DNA from 3 places in the Aquabacterium sp. G14 genome. Region 1 is predicted to be linked to each of the others. Evidence: predicted binding sites of a transcription regulator. Region 1 holds the regulator's gene; each other region holds the start of a gene.
What was found. The regulator FNR, encoded in region 1, switches genes on or off when oxygen is low (the NO sensors DNR and NnrR bind a similar motif). The targets are predictions, from matches to a motif close to TTGATNNNNATCAA.
Positions count from the first base shown of each region.

Region 2: the regulator FNR is predicted to act here: its motif matches at 2,031-2,044, upstream of WIT60_RS00450 (OmpW/AlkL family protein).
Region 3: the regulator FNR is predicted to act here: its motif matches at 1,703-1,716, upstream of WIT60_RS14025 (DUF3149 domain-containing protein).

Region 1 covers NZ_JBBEYB010000003.1:231,346-235,388, forward strand. Annotated here, with positions in the region: gene ccoG (cytochrome c oxidase accessory protein CcoG) at 1-382, shown strand, start outside; gene WIT60_RS05515 (nitrogen fixation protein FixH) at 406-666, shown strand; gene WIT60_RS05520 (hypothetical protein) at 765-1,064, shown strand; gene fnr (fumarate/nitrate reduction transcriptional regulator Fnr) at 1,120-1,947, opposite strand; gene hemN (oxygen-independent coproporphyrinogen III oxidase) at 2,045-3,472, shown strand; gene WIT60_RS05535 (sulfite exporter TauE/SafE family protein) at 3,500-4,043, shown strand, end outside.
Region 2 covers NZ_JBBEYB010000001.1:87,603-91,645, reverse strand. Annotated here, with positions in the region: gene ilvA (threonine ammonia-lyase, biosynthetic) at 1-212, opposite strand, end outside; gene WIT60_RS00455 (PEP-CTERM sorting domain-containing protein) at 388-1,068, opposite strand; gene WIT60_RS00450 (OmpW/AlkL family protein) at 1,322-1,939, opposite strand; gene metF (methylenetetrahydrofolate reductase [NAD(P)H]) at 2,183-3,037, opposite strand; gene WIT60_RS00440 (TlyA family RNA methyltransferase) at 3,093-3,857, opposite strand; gene ahcY (adenosylhomocysteinase) at 3,969-4,043, opposite strand, start outside.
Region 3 covers NZ_JBBEYB010000015.1:12,880-16,922, reverse strand. Annotated here, with positions in the region: gene groL (chaperonin GroEL) at 1-1,370, shown strand, start outside; gene WIT60_RS14025 (DUF3149 domain-containing protein) at 1,477-1,644, opposite strand; gene WIT60_RS14020 (patatin-like phospholipase family protein) at 1,775-4,030, shown strand; gene WIT60_RS14015 (protein-glutamate methylesterase/protein-glutamine glutaminase) at 4,043-4,043, opposite strand, start outside.

The DNA.
Region 1 (4,043 bases):
GGCATTCGTGACCAGCCTCTACAGCCGTCCGCCGTTCCGCGTCGACATCGTGCGCGACCGAGGTGCGCTGGCCCGCGTGGTCGACGAGGGCTACATCGAGAACGTCTACCGCGTGCAGTTGATGAATGCCAGCGAGCGCGTGCAACGCTATCGCGTGGGCGTGGAGCAACTCAATCAAGCCAAGGTGCAAGGCGGTGAGAACGTCGTCTTGGGCCCAGCCGAGGCGCGCTGGGTGCCCATCGCCGTGCGGATTCCACCCGAGGTGGGTGCGCGCATGGGCTCGGGTGCCACCGGCGTCACCATCCTGGTGGAACAATTGCGCCAGGGCGACGCGCCTCAAGTGGATGTGCGTGAAAAGACCACCTTCATGGTCCCGCGCTGATCCCTCACATTTTTGGACTTGACATGACACAGCCTCTCTCTATGCAAAACCCGTCCACCCCGGTGGACAACCCGCCCTGGTACCGCCTGCCCATCGTCTGGATGGTGATTGGTGGGCCGGCCGTGGTCGTGGTGGCGGCGCTGATCACCGTCGGCATCGCAGTCAAGAACGTCGACCCCGTTCTGGACACTTCGGCCTCGCCGACGCAGAAGGAGGCGCCAGCCTCGAAGGCGCGCAATCACGCCAACGAAGACGCGACGCCTACGGCACCTGCCGAGAAGTGAGTGCGTGCGTGTCGCCTGCGCCCTAGGGTTTCTTCTGGTGAAGGATGGGGCCTATAGGCGCACCATGTGTCCTGTCTCCCCACTATCAGGAGCAGGGCATGACGAGCAACACGCTTCGCACCGCGCAGGTCCTCTGGCCGGCTTTCTTGATGGCCGGCGTGCTGGAAATGCTGGTTTTCAGTGTGCTGGATCCCTCCGCACTGAGCTTCGGTAACTGGCACCCTGACGCCACCACGGTCTATAGCCTGGCGTTTTTGGCCTTCTGGGCCTTGATCGCGGCGGCCGCCGCGACGTCACAATGGATGGCGGCGGCCACGCAGTTCGACGAATCATCCGCCGAACGTGTGCCGCGTCAACGTCGGCGACGCGCCTCCCACCGAACCGTCCAGCACGTTTGAGTCGAGCAGCAAAAAGCCCGCACGCAGCGGGCTTTTTCGATATCGAAGCGCTTTATCAGCCCTTCACGCTGTTCACCAGGGCCCGCAAGCCCGCCTCGTTGGTGATTCGGATGTCGCGCTGCTTCACCTCCAGCAGTCCTTCGTCCTGGAACTTCGAGAAGGTGCGACTCACCGTTTCGAGCTTCAAGCCCAGGTAGCTGCCGATTTCTTCACGCGTCATGCGCAAGACCAGCGCCGACGACGAGAACCCGCGGGCGTGCAGACGTTGCGTCAGGTTGAGCAGGAAGGCGGCGAGGCGCTCTTCAGCACGCATGCTGCCGAGCAGCAGCATCACACCATGGTCGCGCACAATTTCGCGGCTCATGATCTTGTGGAACTGATGCTGCAGGTCCGAAAACTCGCGCGACAGATCTTCCAGTTGCCCGTAGGGAATCACGCACACCTGGGAGTCTTCGAGGGCGATGGCATCGCAGGCGTGGCGGTCGGTGCTGATTCCATCCAGGCCCAGCAGTTCACCGGCCATCTGGAAACCGGTCACCTGATCGCGGCCATCTTCGGAAGACACACGTGTCTTGAAAAAGCCGGTACGCACGGCATACACCGAACGGAAGGCGTCGCCGGTGTGGAAGAGGGCGTCGCCGCGCTTGACGGTGCGACGTGTGGCCACCAGCGAATCCAGGTGGCTCAATTGAGGTTGGGTCAAGCCGACAGGCAGGCACAACTCACGCAGGTTGCAGCTGGAACAGGCGACCTTGAAGGCGTCCAGCTTGACGCCGCCACAAGAGGCCTGTGACTCCGCAGGTTCACCCTGACGGCCTTGGGGCTGATTCGTGGAAGTACCGGTGCCAGTGACGTCGGTGATCGGAAAAATACTGTTCAACATGCGTAACCTCAAAGCCTGCCCGATTGTTGCCGCAATGACGGCTGAGAAATTGAGTTAGATCAACCCTGATGGCCATGAGTTTGGCACAGTGGCTCACATGAGTGAACCTGTCATCATTTCCGTCGTGCCAAACACGCCCGTTGTGTCCCGCGACATGCTGTCGCGGCTGGACGTCAATGGGCCACGGTACACCTCCTACCCGACTGCCGATCGGTTTGTGGAGGCTTACGGGCCTGCTCATTACCGTCAGGCACTGCAGCAGCGCGCGGAAGGGGGTGGTGTCATTGGCGGTGCGGCAACACCTTTGTCAGTGTACGTGCACATTCCGTTTTGCGAATCGGTTTGTTATTACTGCGCCTGCAACAAGGTCATCACCAAGCATCACGAACGGGCAACCGAGTATCTGGAAGCCTTGCGCACCGAGATCCAGCTGGTCAGCTCCCAGTTGGGGGCACCGCAGCCCCTGTCGCAACTGCACTTCGGTGGCGGTACCCCGACCTTCCTGACGGACGAGGAGCTGGGCGGCCTGATGACCACGCTGCGCACCGCTTTCCGCTTTGTGGAAGGCGGCGAGTACGCCATCGAGATCGATCCCCGCACCATCGACGCCGCCCGCCTCAAGCGTCTGGCGGCCATGGGCTTCAACCGCCTGAGCTTCGGCGTGCAAGACTTCGATCCCGAGGTGCAGCAGGCCGTGCACCGTGTTCAGCCTTTCGAGCAGGTGGCCGCCCTCATGCAGGCCGCGCGTGATGAAGGGTTCCTGTCCATCAACATGGACCTGATCTACGGTCTGCCCAAGCAGACGCCGGAGAGCTTTCAGCGCACCTTGCAGCAGGTCAGTTCCTTGAAGCCCGACCGCATTGCGCTGTACGCCTACGCCCACCTGCCGCAGCGTTTCAAACCTCAGCGGCGCATCCACGCGGCCGACCTGCCCAGGGCCGAGGACAAGATCGGCATGCTGTCGACCGCCATCGAAGCCTTCGGCCAGGCTGGTTACGACTACATCGGCATGGACCACTTCGCGCTGCACCACGACAGCCTGGCTGTCGCCAAGCGTCAGGGCCGTCTGCACCGCAATTTCCAGGGCTACAGCACCCATCCGGACAGCGACCTGATCGCGCTGGGCGTGTCGGCCATCGGCAAGGTGGGGGCGCACTATTGCCAGAACGCCAAGACGCTCGAGGAGTACTACGACGCCTTGCGCGCCGGTGAGTTGCCCATCGTTCGCGGCCTGACCCTGTCTCGCGATGACCTTGTGCGCCGCGCCGTCATCATGGCCGTGATGTGCCAGGGGCGTGTCGACTATGAATCCATTGAACTCGCCTACCTGATCGATTTCAAGCAATACTTCGAGGCTGAACTGCGCCTGCTGGAGCCGCTCGTCGAGTCGGGGCTGGTGCAAATGGAGTCTGACGGTGTGCGTGTGACCCCCTTGGGGTGGTACTTTGTGCGGGCGGTGGCCATGGTGTTCGACCGCTACATCCAGGCCGACAAGACCTTGGAGCGCTTCTCGCGCATCATCTGAGTCTGCACACGTGCGCCGGGAGCTGACATGCTGACCGGATTGTTGTTGACCGCCTTTCTCATGGGGCTGGGTGGAGTTCCACATTGCGCCGCGATGTGCGGTGCACCTTGTGCTGCGGCGTTTCCTCGTGGCGTGCCGCTCTTGGCACTCGCTGGTCGCTGCGTGGCCTACATGCTGCTGGGTTCGGTGGCGGCCACAGCGGCGGGCTTGATCTCGCGTTGGGGGCAGCAGATCAGCATGTTGCAGCCCATCTGGGTGATGTTGCAACTGGCCGCTGTACTGTTGGGCATCTGGCTGCTGTGGACGGGGCACATGCCGCGTCAGGTCAATGCCTGGGGGCAGCAGGCGTATCACTCCCTGCGTCACAAGTTCGCCTCCCGCGCGGAGTCGTCTGCGCTGCGGCCTTTGCGTCCCCTTGTGCCTTTTGTCGCGGGTATGGCTTGGGCCGCCATGCCTTGCGGTCTGCTCTACGCTGCCTTGATGGTCGCGACTTTGGCCTCCGAGCCGTGGGGCGGAGCGCTGGTCATGCTCACCTTTGCCTTGCCCAGCGCTTTGGGCGTATGGGCGGCAC
Region 2 (4,043 bases), on a different contig from region 1:
TTGAGGTAAACCTGGTGCCCCAGACGGGCCGAGAGGTTGCGCGCCAGGTCGAGCGAACTTTCCACCGCCACGTCGTAGACGCGGCTGGTGAGGATTTTTTGCAGGTAGTCCTGAATCGTCAGCGGTCCGGCCTTGGCCTTGATCGCCGGCTTGGCCAGCTGGGCGGCGGTGCGGCGAGGGGTGGGCGAAGCGGCGGTACGCGCGGTCGACATGGAAACGACTCCGGAAAAGGGCAGATGCGGGATGGAATCCGCCAGTCTACTCCTGCAGGTTCCGGCTTGCGTGCGTGGGCAGCGGTCACAAAAAAGTGGGGCGCCACGGATGGCGCCCCCGAAAACCTCACCAAACCTCGGGTCTGGCTGGGCCCACGCAGAGAACTGAGGTGTCTCAGGCAGCGCGGCGGCGACGCGCGACGAAACCCATGCCCACCAGACCCAGGCCCATCAGGGCATAGGTGGAGGGTTCAGGCACGGCGGCCGTCACATCCACCTTCAGGTTGCCGAAGTTCACGCCCGTGGCCAGACCGGCGTAGAAGGACGGCAGACCAAAGGCCGACACCAGCGTGGAAGCGGCGCCGCTGCTCAGGTTCAGGTTGCCGGTGGTCAGCAGGCCCGTGCCGTTCGTGGCGCTGAAAGCCTCGCCGAGGGTCACCGTGCCGGTCGTCAGGAACACGCCGCTGTACTGCTGGGTGCCATTGACCGACAGGACGGCGCTCAGTGCCTTGGCCGCGTTGTCATAGCTGACGCCGGTGATGTCGAGGGTGGTGCCCGATGCGGTCAGACGCAGACCCGAGGTGGCGCCGGTCAGGCCGATGAGATCGGCGGCCGTGCTGTTGCTCAGGTTGACCGAGGTGAAGGACTCGGTCAGCGTACGGGTCGCGGCGTTGTAGGTGGCATCACCCAGGGCCGTGTAGGTGGTCCCGGCGCCCAGCAGGCTGGTCAGGTCGGTGCTCAGCGTCAGCACAGCCGAGGTCGGCGCAGTGAAACTGGCGGCCTGGGCGGCCGAGAGGCCGGTCGCCAACAGGGCGGCCAAAGCAGTGGACTTCAAAATGGCAGAGCGTGCTTGCATGAGGTCACCCCAAGATTGGTGAAGATGTGGACAACGCGGCTTTCACCGCCGATGTGTTGATCTTGCAAGCAGCCCCTCGAAGGCCCTTTAGCGTTCACCCTTAAACACCCCCCATGCGAGGGAGGTCCGTCGAGCGTGCCTGGGAGCATTTGATGCCGAAATCGCCGTGCACCCGCAAAAAAGGCTCCCTGGCCGCAGCCTCGGGAGCCCTGTGGGGTTGCGGAGCCTCGAGAGGCTCACGCGATGAGCCGTATCAGAAGCGGTAGCCGAGGCCCACGCCGATCAGCAGCGGATCCACCTTGAGGGTGTCCACCTTGCTGCCGTCTTGTGCCTGCACTTCAGCACGGATCTGCACCTTCTTGACGTCCACGTTCAAGGACCACTGCTTGTTCAACGGGATGTCGACACCAGCTTGCAGCGCCCAGCCGAAGCTGCTGCGCTTGACGTTCAGCTGACCGAACGGAGCACCCAGGTTGGGCAGGTTCACGGAGGAGAAGTTGGTGTAGTTCACACCGGCACCGACGTACGGACGGATGGCCGCGTCATTGGGCATGAAGTGGTACTGCGCGGTCAGGGTTGGCGGCAGGTGACGCACGCTGCCGATCACCGAACCACCCAGCTTGACGTTGTGCTTTTGGGGGTAGGTCAGGATCAGTTCGGCCGCGATGTTGGGGGTGAAGAAGTAGCTGATGTCCACTTCGGGGATCAGCTTGGCGTTCACCGCCAGCGGCAGGCCGTTCTCGGTCTTGTTGGCCGGATCCAGATTCACGGCACGCACGCGCACCTGCCATGGGGTTTCCTGCGCCATGGCAGGGGTCAGAGCGGCGACAGACAGGGCGGCGATGGCCACAGCGCGGAGGGTCTTGTTCATGATGCAGTCCTTTGGATGACAGGGAAGCGTTGCGACACCGATCTCCGGCGCCGCCATGAACACATTGCAACAAGTGCACCCCGCGCCAGACTTGCGCCACATCAAGTCCGCGCAGCGAAAGCAGGGAACAACCCTGAGAAGCTCAGGGTGTTTGCGCCAGATCAGGAAAACCCGATGCCGGCGCGCCACACCCTGTTGACACGACCCTTGCAGCCGTGGCTCAGCGCGGTCCAGGCGCCCGGATCAAGCCGGAATCAAACCCAAACGCTCGCACAGTGCCAGCACAGGCGCCGACTGGTTCATCGTGTAGAAATGCAGGCCCGGCACGCCCCCGGCGCGCAGCTGCTCGCACAGGTCGGTGACCACGTCCAGCCCGAAGGCCTGGATGGAAGCCTTGTCGTCGCCGAAGCCTTCCAGCCGGGTGCGGATCCAGCGCGGCACCTCGGCGCCACAGGCGTCGGAGAAGCGCAGCAGCTGGCTGCTGTTGGTGATGGGCATGATGCCTGGCACGACCGGGATGGTGGCCCCCAGGGCCTCGGCCTCTTCGACGAAGCGGAAGTAAGCGTCGCTGTTGAAGAAGTACTGGGTGATGGCCACGTCGGCCCCGGCCTTGACCTTGGTGGCGTAGGCCCGCAGGTCGGCCTGCGGGTTGCGCGCCTGCGGGTGCATCTCGGGGTAGGCGCCCACTTCAATCTGGAAGTGGCTGCCGGTTTCCTCGCGGATGAAGGCCACCAGGTCGCTGGCGTACTTGAACTCGCCAAAGCCGCCGTAGCCGCTGGGCAGGTCGCCACGCAAGGCGACGATGCGCTTGATGCCGTCGGCCTTGAACTGGGCGAGCTGCTCGCGCACGCTGGCCTTGCTGGCGCCGATGCACGAAAAGTGCGGGGCCGCGTCGCAGCCTTCACTGAGGATGGCGCGCACGGTCTGGATGGTGCCGTCTTGCGTGCTGCCACCAGCCCCGTAGGTGACGGAGCAGTACTCGGGGCGGATCGCGTACAGCTGCTGGCGCACGGCGGCCAGCTTCTCGACGCCTTCCGGGGTCTTGGGCGGGAAGAACTCCACGCTCACCGGCAGGGAGTTCGGGGATGACTTCGTCATGTGTGGGTCTTTCAAGGTGGGCGCGCGAGCCCGCCGAGCCCGATCAGGAGGATGATCAGGCCTGCGGCGACTGCGCCCAGATGAAGAATTCGAGGTTGCCGTCGCCACCGGCGATCGAGCTGGCAAAGCCCTTGTGGACGGTCCAGCCCAGGTCGGTACAGGCGCGGCGCACCATGTCACGGGCACGGGCGTGCTGGGCCGGGTCCTTGACGACACCGCCCTTGCCCACGTGGTCCTTGCCCACTTCGAACTGCGGCTTGATCAGCATCAGCACCTGCCCGCCTGGCTTGAGCCACGGCGCCAGGTGGGGCACGATCTTGGACAGCGCGATGAAGGACAGGTCGGCCACGATCAGATCGAAGCCTTCGGCGGGGGCGTGCTCGCGCAGCGGGCTGTCTTCCAGCTCACGGGCGTTGACGTTCTCCAGCACCACCACGCGCTCGTCGGCCTTGAGCTTCTCGTGGATCTGGCCATGGCCCACTTCCACGCCCACGACGCGCGTGGCGCCCTGGGACAGCAACACGTCGGTGAAGCCGCCGGTGCTCTGACCGATGTCCAGGCAGGTCATGCCCGTCACGTCCAGGTCGATCTGCTGCAGTGCGCCTTCGAGCTTGAGCCCGGCGCGCGACACCCAGCGCAGCTCCTCGTCATTGGTGACACGGAACTGGGCCTCTTCCGGCAGGTCTTCCCCCGCCTTGCGCAGCACGGTCCAGCCCTTGGGGCCGAGCCACTGCACCGCCCGCGCATCGATCAAACGATGAGCGGCCGAGCGGGTGGGCGCGTGCCCTTGTTGAACGATGAGTTGGTCTGCGCGTGGCATGGTGAATCCTGTGAAGCGGCCCGAGGCCAAATCCCAGCGACCGCCGCGGAACCGGCTCTGCCGGGCCGCTGGCGGTGCCCCCTGGGGGGCGGCCGTCAGGCCGTAGGGGGGTTAATAACGATATGTGTCGGGCTTGTAAGGGCCCTGCTTGGGCACGCCAATGTAAGCGGCCTGCTCGTCGGTCAG
Region 3 (4,043 bases), on a different contig from region 1:
TGGCTCAAGCCATCGTGCGCGAAGGCATGAAGTACGTGGCCGCCGGCATGAACCCGATGGACCTGAAGCGCGGCATCGACAAGGCGGTTGCCGCCCTGATCGCCGAGCTGAAGAAGCAATCCAAGGCCACCACCACCACCAAGGAAATCGCTCAGGTTGGCACCATCTCCGCCAACTCGGACGCTGACGTCGGCGAGATCATCGCCAACGCCATGGACAAGGTCGGCAAGGAAGGCGTCATCACCGTTGAAGACGGCAAGAGCCTGAACAACGAGCTGGAAGTCGTCGAAGGCATGCAGTTCGACCGCGGCTACCTGTCGCCCTACTTCATCAACAACCCCGAGAAGCAAGCCGCGCTGCTGGACAACCCCTTCGTCCTGCTGTACGACAAGAAGATCTCGAACATCCGTGACCTGCTGCCCACCCTGGAGCAAGTGGCCAAGGCCAGCCGTCCGCTGCTGATCATCGCCGAAGACGTCGACGGTGAAGCTCTGGCGACCCTGGTGGTCAACACCATCCGCGGCATCCTGAAGGTTGTGGCCGTCAAGGCGCCTGGCTTCGGCGACCGTCGCAAGGCCATGCTGGAAGACATCGCCATCCTGACCGGCGGCAAGGTCATCGCCGAAGAAGTCGGCATGGCACTCGACAAGGTCACCCTGGCTGACCTGGGCCAAGCCAAGCGCATCGAAGTGGGCAAGGAAAACACCACCATCATCGACGGTGCTGGTGAAGCGGCTGACATCGAAGCCCGCGTCAAGCAAATCCGCATCCAGATCGAAGAAGCCACCAGCGACTACGATCGTGAAAAGATGCAAGAGCGCGTGGCCAAACTGGCCGGTGGCGTTGCCGTGATCAAGGTGGGTGCTGCCACCGAAGTCGAAATGAAGGAAAAGAAGGCCCGCGTTGAAGACGCCCTGCACGCGACCCGTGCCGCCGTCGAAGAAGGCGTGGTTGCCGGTGGTGGCGTGGCCCTGCTGCGCGCCAAGCAGTCCGTGGGTGACCTCAAGGGTGACAACCACGACCAAGACGCTGGCATCAAGCTGGTCCTGAAGGCCATCGAAGCGCCTCTGCGCGAAATCGTGGCCAACGCCGGTGGCGAACCCTCTGTGGTCGTCAACGCTGTCCTGGGCGGTTCGGGCAACTACGGCTTCAACGCTGCCAACGACACCTACGGCGACATGATCGAAATGGGCATCCTGGATCCCACGAAGGTCACCCGCACGGCTCTGCAGAACGCCGCTTCCGTGGCTTCGCTGATGCTGACCACCGAGTGCATGATCTCCGAGGCTCCGAAGGACGAAGCCGCCGGTGGCATGCCCGACATGGGTGGCATGGGCGGTATGGGTGGCATGGGCGGCATGGGCATGTAATGCCCTGAGGTGCGGTTCGCCGCACCTGTCGCCTGGCAACTTCAGCCAGACCAAAGAAAAAGGCCGCTGGGTTCAGCGGCCTTTTTTCATGTCTGCAGGAACTGGCTCAGTGAGCGCGGCCCTCGCGCACATCCTTGTCATGTCGCTCGGTGTCTTGCTTGACGTGTTGAGCAACGTACCAAGCGATGTAGCCCAGCATGACGAACATGAAGGCAATCACGGCCAAGCTCATCAGGCCATAGTCGGTGGTCAGGAAGTCGGTCAATGCTTGCATGATGGTTCTCCGTTGTGCTTTCTTGGATCTATCAAACCGCGGATTGAGCCAGGGCGTTCTGACTTGGATCAAGTTTGTATGCGCCTTGCGCGGCTTTGGCAAGCGGCTTTGACGCGGCACAATCTGCCACATGCTTTCCCCTTTTCTTCGCACGTGCTGGCGTGCTGTCTGTGGCTGGGCCTTGCTCGGCTTGCTCTCGGCCTCGGCGCTGGCAGAGCGGCCCAAGGTCGGCCTCGTGCTGTCCGGTGGCGGGGCGCGTGGCCTGGCTCACGTCGGGGTGCTCAAGGTGCTGGAGCGAGAGCGTATTCCGGTCGATGTGATCGCAGGCACCTCCATGGGGGCCATCGTCGGTGGCCTGTACGCCAGCGGCCTCTCGGCACAGGAAGTGGAGCGGGAAGTCGAGCGACTGGACTGGGACAATGTGTTTGCCAGCCGCGTGGAGCGGCGAGAGCTGTCCCAGCGTCGCAAGGAGCACGACTTCGAAGTCTCCCCCTTGCTGGAAATCGGCATTGGTGCCGATGGATTCAAAGCGCCGTTGGGCTCGCTCTCCAGCCGTGTGCTGGAGGCCCATCTGCGTCGCCTGACCCTGTCGGCCAGCCAGGTCCGCCACTTCGATCAGCTGCCCACCCCCTTCCGTGCGGTGGCGACCGACATGGAAACCGGGCAGGCCGTGATCCTGTCCGAGGGAGACCTGGCCACCGCCTTGCGCAGCAGCATGTCGGTGCCCGGCATTTTTGCGCCGCTGGAGGTCAGTGGGCGCATCCTGGGTGATGGTGGCCTGGTCAACAACACGCCGGTCGATGTGGCCCGCGCCATGGGGGCGCAGCGACTCATCGTGGTCAACATTGGCACGTCGCTGGCGCCGCGTGAAACCCTGTCGACCCTGACCGGGGTGACGGCGCAGATGATCAACATCCTGACCGAGCAAAATGTGCAGCAAAGCCTGCGCTCGCTCACGCCACAGGATGTCTTGATTGCGCCTCGACTGGAAGGGCTGACCTCGGCCGACTTCAACCGGGCACGTGAATTCATGGACCAGGGCGAGGTGCAGGCGGAGGCCATGGTGCTGCGCATGCAGGACCTGCAGATGTCCGCGGCCGATTACGCGGCCTGGCAGGCTGCTCGGCAGCGCCGCCAGCCGCCGCCACCTACCTTGCAGTTCGTGCGCACCGAAGGATCCGAGTTGACCCGACCGGATCGGCGCGCCGACATGTTCGCCAGTCAGCCGGGCCAGGTGTTCGACGTGGCCAAGGCTGAGCGTGACATCAATTTGCTGGCCGCTTCGGGCGACTACCTGCGCACCGACTACCGACTGGTGCGCACACCGCAGGGCGAGGCAGGGCTGGTGTACGAACTGGAGGACAAGCCCTGGGGCCCCAACTATCTCCAGATGGGCCTGGATTTCAGCGCGGACAACCGTGGGCGCAGTGCCTTCAACCTCAAGCTGGTGCACAACCGCCATTGGCTTGACAACGCGGGCAGCGAGTGGCGCAACATCCTGCGTCTGGGCACCAGCCCTTTGCTCGGCACCGAGTGGTATCGCCCCATGGCGTGGCAACTGCCCGATGGGTTGAGCGGCTTTGTGGCCGTGGCGGCCAACGCACAGCGACGCACCTTTGACGTCTACCGCGACCCCGATGGCGAGGAGGAGGCACGCAACGAGCGCGGACAGACCCAGTTCGCCCTGGATGTGGGCCTGAACTGGCGTGAGTTGGGGGAGTGGCGCTTGGGCTGGGTCGAGCAGATCGGGCGCGATCGCCTGTCGTTGGCCTCGGACGACTACCTGATGTCACGCCCTGGCGTGTCTCTGGTGGAGCGGTGGCGGGAGAGTGGCTGGCGCCTCAAGGCTGTGTTCGATCAGTTGGACCACGCCTACTTTCCGTCCAAGGGGTGGCGGCTGGATGGGCAATGGTTCCAGGGGCAAGGTCGTGCGCGCCGTGACAGCAGCTACGCCGAGGGCTACCTGCGCTACCTCGACGTGCAGGGTCAGTGGGTGAATTCCTGGGGGCCCCACACGGTCAGCCTGATGGGCCGCCTGGCCCTCTCCGAGGGGGCGCAGCCGGCGATCGGGCGCTTCGGTCTGGGTGGCTTCCAGCAACTGTCGGGCTACGCGCCCTTTCAGGTGGCCGGGCCTCAAGTGGCCCTGCTGCGGTGGGGCTACCACGTGCGCCTGAGCGACATGATCCTGACCCGAGGCCTGTTTGCGGGCGCCAGCCTGGAGGTGGGCAACGCCTGGCAGCTGCCGCGAGATGTGTGGACGGGACCCAAGAAGACCGGCTTCAGCCTCTACCTGGGTGCCGACACGGCCATCGGGCCGGTGTACACCGCCATCTTGCACAGCCCAGGCGTGGGGCCGACCCTGATGCTGTTTGTCGGTCGGCCGTGATTCGAATCGGGGT